Linked DNA regions of Leptothrix cholodnii SP-6. The protein of the gene in region 1 binds, or shares a complex with, the protein of each later gene. Links are inferred from orthologs where the notes say so. Each region holds a gene or a part of one and is shown on either strand. Other genes may lie near its edges. The genes, in order: pmbA and tldD.

Region 1 (3,285 bases):
TGATGGCCTTGTACTCGGGCGTCAGTGCGCCGTAGGCCTTCTGGTTGATGAAGAAGTCGATCTGCGGGCCGCCTTCCCACCAGGCCGGATAGGCGTAGTGAGGCGCCACCTTGTTGAAGCCGAGCTTCTGGTCGTCATAGGGGCCGATCCATTCGGCCGCGTCGATGGTGCCCTTTTCGAGCGCCTGGTAGATCTCGCCACCGGGGATGTTCTGCGGCACGCCGCCCAGGCGCTCGAGCACCTTGCCGGCGAAACCGCCGATGCGGAACTTCAGGCCCTTCATGTCGGCCATCGAGGTCAGCGGCTTGCGGAACCAGCCGCCCATCTGGGCGCCGGTGTTGCCGCCCAGGAAGTTGATCATGTTGTATTGCGCGTAGAACTCGCGCATCAGCTTCAGGCCGTTGCCTTCGAGCATCCAGGCGGTCATCTGACGGCTGTTGAGGCCGAACGGCACGCAAGCGCCGAGCGCGAAGGTCTCGTCCTTGCCGAAGAAGTAATAGGGCACCGTGTGCGCCACCTCGACCGTGCCGTTCTGGACGCCGTCGACCACGCCGAACGCGGGCATCAGCTCACCGCCGCTGTGCACCGAGATCTGGAACTTGCCGCCCGACAGCTCGGACACCTTCTTGGAGAACTCGTCGGCGGCGCCGTAGATGGTGTCCAGCGACTTCGGGAAGCTCGACGCCAGGCGCCAGCGGATGTTGGCTTGCGCATTGACGATTGCCGGTGCGGCACCCGCGGCGAGAACACCGGCGATACCGGCCTGGCGAACGAAGGAACGACGTTGCATGCAAAGACTCCTGATCCTGTCGGGGGGGGGAACGTATCGAATGATTCTAGAAAACACCATCGGCCACCCGGCCGGGTGCTTTCCCCTGCGCAAGACTGCGTAGGTGAAAGTGCAACGGCTCAGTGCCCGGCGATGGTCATGCGCTCGACCAGCACCGAGCCCATCGTCTTGCTGCCGGCGTTGTAGGTGTCGGCGCCGACCGCGACGATCCGGGCCAGCATGTCGCGCAGATTGCCGGCGATGGTGATCTCCTCGACCGGGAAGGCGATCTCGCCGTTCTCGACCCAGAAACCCGCCGCGCCACGCGAGTAGTCGCCCGTCACGTAGTTGACGCCCTGGCCCATCAGCTCGACCACGAACAGGCCGCGGTGCAGCTTGCGCAGCATCGCCGGCAGGTCGTCGCCGCGACGCGTCAGGCGGCTGGTCAGCGTCAGGTTCTGCGAGCCGCCGGCGTGGCCGGTGGTGTGCATGCCGAGCTTGCGCGCCGAATAGCTCGACAGGAAATAACCGAGCGTGACGCCGGCCTCGACCACGGTGCGCGCGCGCGTCAGCACGCCTTCGTCGTCGAACGGCGCGCTGCCCTTGCCCTTGGGGATGTGCGGATCCTCGCGCACGTCGATGTGGCTCGGGAAGATCGCCTGGCCGAGGCTGTCCTGCAGGAAGCTCGCCTTGCGGTAGAGCGAGCCGCCGCTGGTGCCGTTGACGTAGGCACCCAGCAGGCCGGCGGCCACCGGCGCCTCGAACAGCACCGGCACCTCGCAGGTCTTGATCTTGCGCGACTTCAGGCGCGACAGCGCCCGCTCGGCGGCGTAGCGGCCGACCGATTCGGGCGAGCTCAGGTCGAGCGCATCGCGCATCGAGCTGTACCAGGCGTCGCGCTGCATGTCGCGGCCGCGCCCGGCGATCGGCGAGACCGACAGCGAATGGCGCGAACTCGAATAGCCGCCGCGGAAACCACGGCTGTTGCCGGCAAAGAAGTGCGACTGCTGGGCCGACACCGCCGCGCCCTCGGAATTGGTGATGCGCTTGTCGACCGACAGCGCCGCGGCCTCGCAGCGCAGCGCGATCTCGCTGGCGGTCTGGGCGTCGATCGCCCAAGGATGGAACAGCCCGAGGTCACGCACCGCGGCGTCACCCAGCGCCAGGTCGGCGGCGTCGGGCAGGCCGGCGGCGCTGTCCTCGGCGGTGAAGCGGGCGATGTCGTAGGCCGCCTGCACGGTCTGGCGCAAGGCGGCGGGGGCGAAATCGGAGGTGCTGGCGTTGCCGCGGCGCTGGCCGATGTAGACCGTCACGCCGATCGCCTTGTCGCGGTTGCGCTCGACGTTCTCGATCTCGCCCTTGCGCACCGACACCGACAGTCCGGCGCCTTCGGAGACCTCGACACCGGCGTCGCTGGCACCGAGCTCGCGGGCCAGCGCCAGCGAGTCTTCGACCAGTTGCTGGAACTGCTCGCGGCTGTAGGCGAAACCCTGGCTCGAAGTGGTGTTGGACGTCGACGCGGACGAGGACGAGGACGAAGAAGCGGCGCTGTCGAGGGTGGTCATGGACGCTCGGGGTGGCTCGCGGACGGGGCCGCGAAAGTGGCTGCCCGGTGCGTCTGGAGGCGGCCTGAGGGCCGCTCGGCAGGGCTGCGCCCGGGTCTGCAAAAGGGCCTTTGAAAGGGTCGCTCGTATCATAGCCGTCGCACCCCTGCGCAGCTTTCAGGCCGGCGCGCCGCCCTTACGGCCGGGCGCGCCGCCCCACTCACCATGCGACCCCAAGACATTCCAGACCCCGAGTCGGGCCATCCCGACCCCCGCGACAACGGCGACAGCGGCGACCACGCGGACGCGTTCGGCGACGAAGGCGAGCGCCCCAGCAAGACCCGGCTGAAGAAGGAATCGCACGATCTGCAGGCCCTCGGCCGCGACCTGCTGGAGCTGCCGCCGCAGCGCCTGGCCGCGATCGACATGCCCGAGCGGCTGCGCGATGCGCTCGAGGAGATGCGCCGCACCCGCTCGCACGAAGGCAAGCGCCGGCAGTTGCAGTACGTCGGCAAGATCATGCGATTGATCGACCCGGAGCCGCTGCGCGAGGCGGTGGCGTCGTTCCGCGTGCCTGGCGCACGCGAGACGCTGGCGCTGCACGAGGCCGAACGCTGGCGCGACCGTCTGGTGCGCGACGACGGCGCGCTGACCGAATGGCTGGCCGCCCACCCGCAGACCGACAGCCAGGCGCTGCGCGCGCTGATCCGCAACGCCCGCAAGGAAGAGCAGGCCCACGTGGCGCTGCCGCACGACGGCCCGACCGAGCGCAAGGGCCGGGCCTACCGCGATCTGTTCCAGCATGTGCGCAGCACGCTCGCGGCGGCCGAACGCGCGGCCACCGAAGCCGAGGGCGACGAAGGAGACGAGGATGAGTGACGCCAGCCAGGACAACCCCATCGAGCCGGTGCGCATCGGCCTGGTCTCGGTCAGCGACCGCGCCAGCGCCGGGGTCTACGTCGACAAGGGCCT
Region 2 (3,265 bases), 310 kb from region 1 along the record:
TTGCAGGCGGCGGCGACACTCTCGGCGTCGTAGTTGGGCGCCTTGCCACCGCGCAGGATGACGTGGCAATCCTTGTTGCCGCGGGTCTCGACGATCGACACCTGGCCGTTCTTGTGCACCGACAGGAAATGGTGCGCGCCGGCGGCAGCCTGGATCGCATCGGTGGCGATCTTGATGTTGCCGTCGGTGCCGTTCTTGAAGCCGATCGGCGCCGACAGGCCCGAGGCCAGTTCGCGGTGCACCTGGCTCTCGGTGGTGCGCGCGCCGATCGCGCCCCAGGCGATCAGATCGCCGATGTACTGCGGGCTGATGGTGTCGAGGAACTCGCTGCCGGCGGGCATGCCCAGGCGGTTGATGTCGAGCAGCAGCTGACGCGCGATGCGCAGGCCCTCGTCGATGCGGTAGCTCTCATCGAGGTACGGGTCGTTGATCAGGCCCTTCCAGCCGACCGTGGTGCGCGGTTTCTCGAAGTACACGCGCATCACCACCTCCAGCGTGCCGGCGTATTTCTGGCGCAACGGCAGCAGGCGGCGGGCGTATTCGAGCGCGGCGGCGGGGTCGTGGATCGAGCACGGGCCGATGATCACCAGCAGGCGGTCGTCGCGGCCATGCAGGATCTCGCGGATGGTGTGGCGGGTCTGGCCGATCAGGGTCTCGACCGGCGTTCCGCTGATCGGGAAGAAGCGGATCAGGTGTTCGGGGGGAGGCAATGGCACCACGTCAACAATCCTTTCGTCATCGGTCTGCGAGGTCTTGTCCACGGGTGCAGGCCAATGATCGGCGGCGTGGGGGCTGTGCTTGGCGTTCATGTGCGGGTCCAGGTCAGTTGAAAACGGAAAGAACGAATCGACGAGGCAAAAAAAAACCGCCGGGGCATCCGGCGGTCTTTGAAGGTGTCTGGCGTGCTGTCTTGCGTACGCTCAGGCCTCTCCTCCGCCGGTGCGGTGCGAGAACCAAAAGTACGAAAAGAAGAACGCAAAACGAGACATGAGCTGGAATCTAGCACGGCGCCCTGACGATGCCATCGGGGGTGCCCCGATGCTGTGGCGCCCGTGCCGCACTCAGGCCGTGCCGCCGACGGTGATGCCGTCGATGCGCAGCGTCGGCTGGCCCACGCCCACCGGCACGCTCTGGCCGTCCTTGCCGCAGGTACCCACGCCCGGGTCGAGCGCCATGTCGTTGCCGATCATCGACACCCGCATCATCGCCTCGGGGCCGTTGCCGATCAGCGTCGCGCCCTTGACCGGGTAGAGGATCTTGCCCTTCTCGACCCAATACGCTTCGCTGGCCGAGAACACGAACTTGCCGCTCGTGATGTCGACCTGGCCGCCGCCGAAGTTGCTGGCGTAGAGGCCGCGGTCGATGCTGGCGATGATCTCCTCGGGCGTCTTGTCGCCGGCCAGCATGTAGGTGTTGGTCATGCGCGGCATCGGCACATGGGCGTAGCTCTCGCGCCGGCCGTTGCCGGTGGGCGCGGTCTTCATCAGGCGGGCGTTGAGCGAGTCCTGGATGTAGCCCTTGAGGATGCCGTCCTCGATCAGCACGTTGCGCTGCGTGGCGTGGCCCTCGTCGTCGACGTTGAGCGAGCCGCGGCGATCGGCGATGGTGCCGTCGTCGAGCACCGTCACGCCCTTGGCTGCCACGCGCTGGCCGATGCGGCCGGAGAAGGTGCTCGAACCCTTGCGGTTGAAGTCGCCTTCCAGCCCGTGGCCGACCGCCTCGTGCAGCAGGATGCCGGGCCAGCCCGAACCCAGCACCACCGTCATCTCGCCGGCCGGCGCGGGGCGGCTCTCGAGGTTGGTGAGCGCGGCGTGCACCGCCAGGTCGACGTAGCGCGACATCACGTCGTCCTGGAAATAGCCGAAGCCGAAGCGCCCGCCGCCACCCGACGAACCGACCTCGCGGCGGCCGTTCTGCTCGGCGATCACCGTGACCGACAGGCGCACCAGCGGGCGCACGTCGGCGGCCAGCGTGCCGTCGGCGCGTGCCACCAGCACCACGTCGTACTCGGCGGCCAGACCGGCCATCACCTGCACCACGCGCGGGTCCTTGGCGCGGGCGAGTTTCTCGACCCGCTCCAGCAGCGCCACCTTCTGCGCGCTGTCGAGCGTGGCAATCGGGTCCATGTTGGCGTAGAGCGTGCGACTGCCGGCCACCTGCTGCGGCACATCCAGCTTGACGCGCCGGCTCAGGCCGGCCGAGGCGATGGTGCGCACGGTGCGTGCGGCATCGAGCAAGGCGGCCTCGGAGATGTCGTCCGAATAGGCAAACGCCGTCTTCTCGCCCACCACGGCACGCACGCCCACGCCCTGGTCGATGCTGAAGCTGCCGCTCTTGACGATGCCCTCTTCCAGGCTCCAGCCCTCGCTGCGGGTGTACTGGAAGTAGAGGTCGGCATCGTCGACCTTGTGGGCCGCGACCGTGTTGAGCGCCTGCGTGAGGCTGGCATCGGTCAGACCGAAGGGCTCCAGCAGCAGTTGACGGGCTGTGACCAGGCGTTCGAGGGTGGGTTCGCGGGAAATCATGGCTTCATTCTAGGCAGCGGGCCCGGGTGGCGCAGGCAAAAAAAACCCCACGACAAAGCGTGGGGGTGTGAGGCCAGCTCGGGGGGCTTGCCGGCACTCGAAACGGTTCTGCCTGCCGGCCCCGAAGGACCGGAACGAGCGAGACCGCAACCGGGGAGAAACTCAGTCGTCGCGCTTGATGCGCGTGGCGATCAGGCGGCCCGTGGTGCGGTCGATGTTGCCCTTGATCTCCAGGATGCTGTTGCCGATGTCCGCAGCCGTGGCACGGTCGAAGTCGCCGGCATCGAATTCGACGACCAACGGATCGGTGTTGGCCTTGGACACCGTGAACGTCGTCGCCGTGACGGCCGATACCTCGTTGGGCCGCACGTGGAACTCGCGCTCGGCCTCGTCGCTGAGTTCGACCTTGGTTGCCACCAGTTGACCGGCGTCGTTGATCGAGCCCTTGACCTCGACGACGCTCGTGGTGGTCGCCAGTCCGTCGTAGGTGGCGCCGTCATCGAACTCGACGGCGGGGCTGTCTGCGACGATCACGTCGACGCCGTTGATCACCAGCACCGTGCTGGTAGCACCGACGGTGGCCGACTCGACATAACCCTGGACCTCGACACGCGAGCGGCCACGCTGATCGAGCGCTCGGCTGCGCTGCGACTTGATCTCGACGACGTCCCAGCCGCCCACCGGACGATCTGCCGCTGGCGTGATCCGCACCCGTACAAAGGGGTTCGTGCCGGTCGGCA

The links.
Region 2: the proteins of pmbA (region 1) and tldD are in contact, whole or in part, in a solved structure (PDB 5NJ9), measured with the Escherichia coli proteins. The link is inferred for Leptothrix cholodnii SP-6 from one-to-one orthologs.

What each region holds. Positions count from the first base shown.
Region 1 is NC_010524.1:1,307,357-1,310,641, reverse strand. Bases 123-3,092 are described here. They hold pmbA (metalloprotease PmbA), read right to left. Parts: upstream 2,335-3,092; coding sequence 910-2,334; downstream 123-909. Other genes in these bases: yjgA (ribosome biogenesis factor YjgA), read left to right, coding at 2,539-3,092; LCHO_RS06110 (TRAP transporter substrate-binding protein), read right to left, coding at 123-790. Also shown: more of LCHO_RS06110, read right to left, coding at 1-122; more of yjgA, read left to right, coding at 3,093-3,192; mog (molybdopterin adenylyltransferase), read left to right, coding at 3,185-3,285.
Region 2 is NC_010524.1:1,001,722-1,004,986, reverse strand. The notes cover bases 294-3,243. They hold tldD (metalloprotease TldD), read right to left. Parts: upstream 2,526-3,243; coding sequence 1,062-2,525; downstream 294-1,061. Other genes in these bases: LCHO_RS23625 (DUF5666 domain-containing protein), read right to left, coding at 2,688-3,243; LCHO_RS04700 (3-deoxy-7-phosphoheptulonate synthase), read right to left, coding at 294-809. Outside these bases: more of LCHO_RS04700, read right to left, coding at 1-293; more of LCHO_RS23625, read right to left, coding at 3,244-3,265. UniProt on the Escherichia coli protein: Metalloprotease involved in CcdA degradation. Suppresses the inhibitory activity of the carbon storage regulator (CsrA).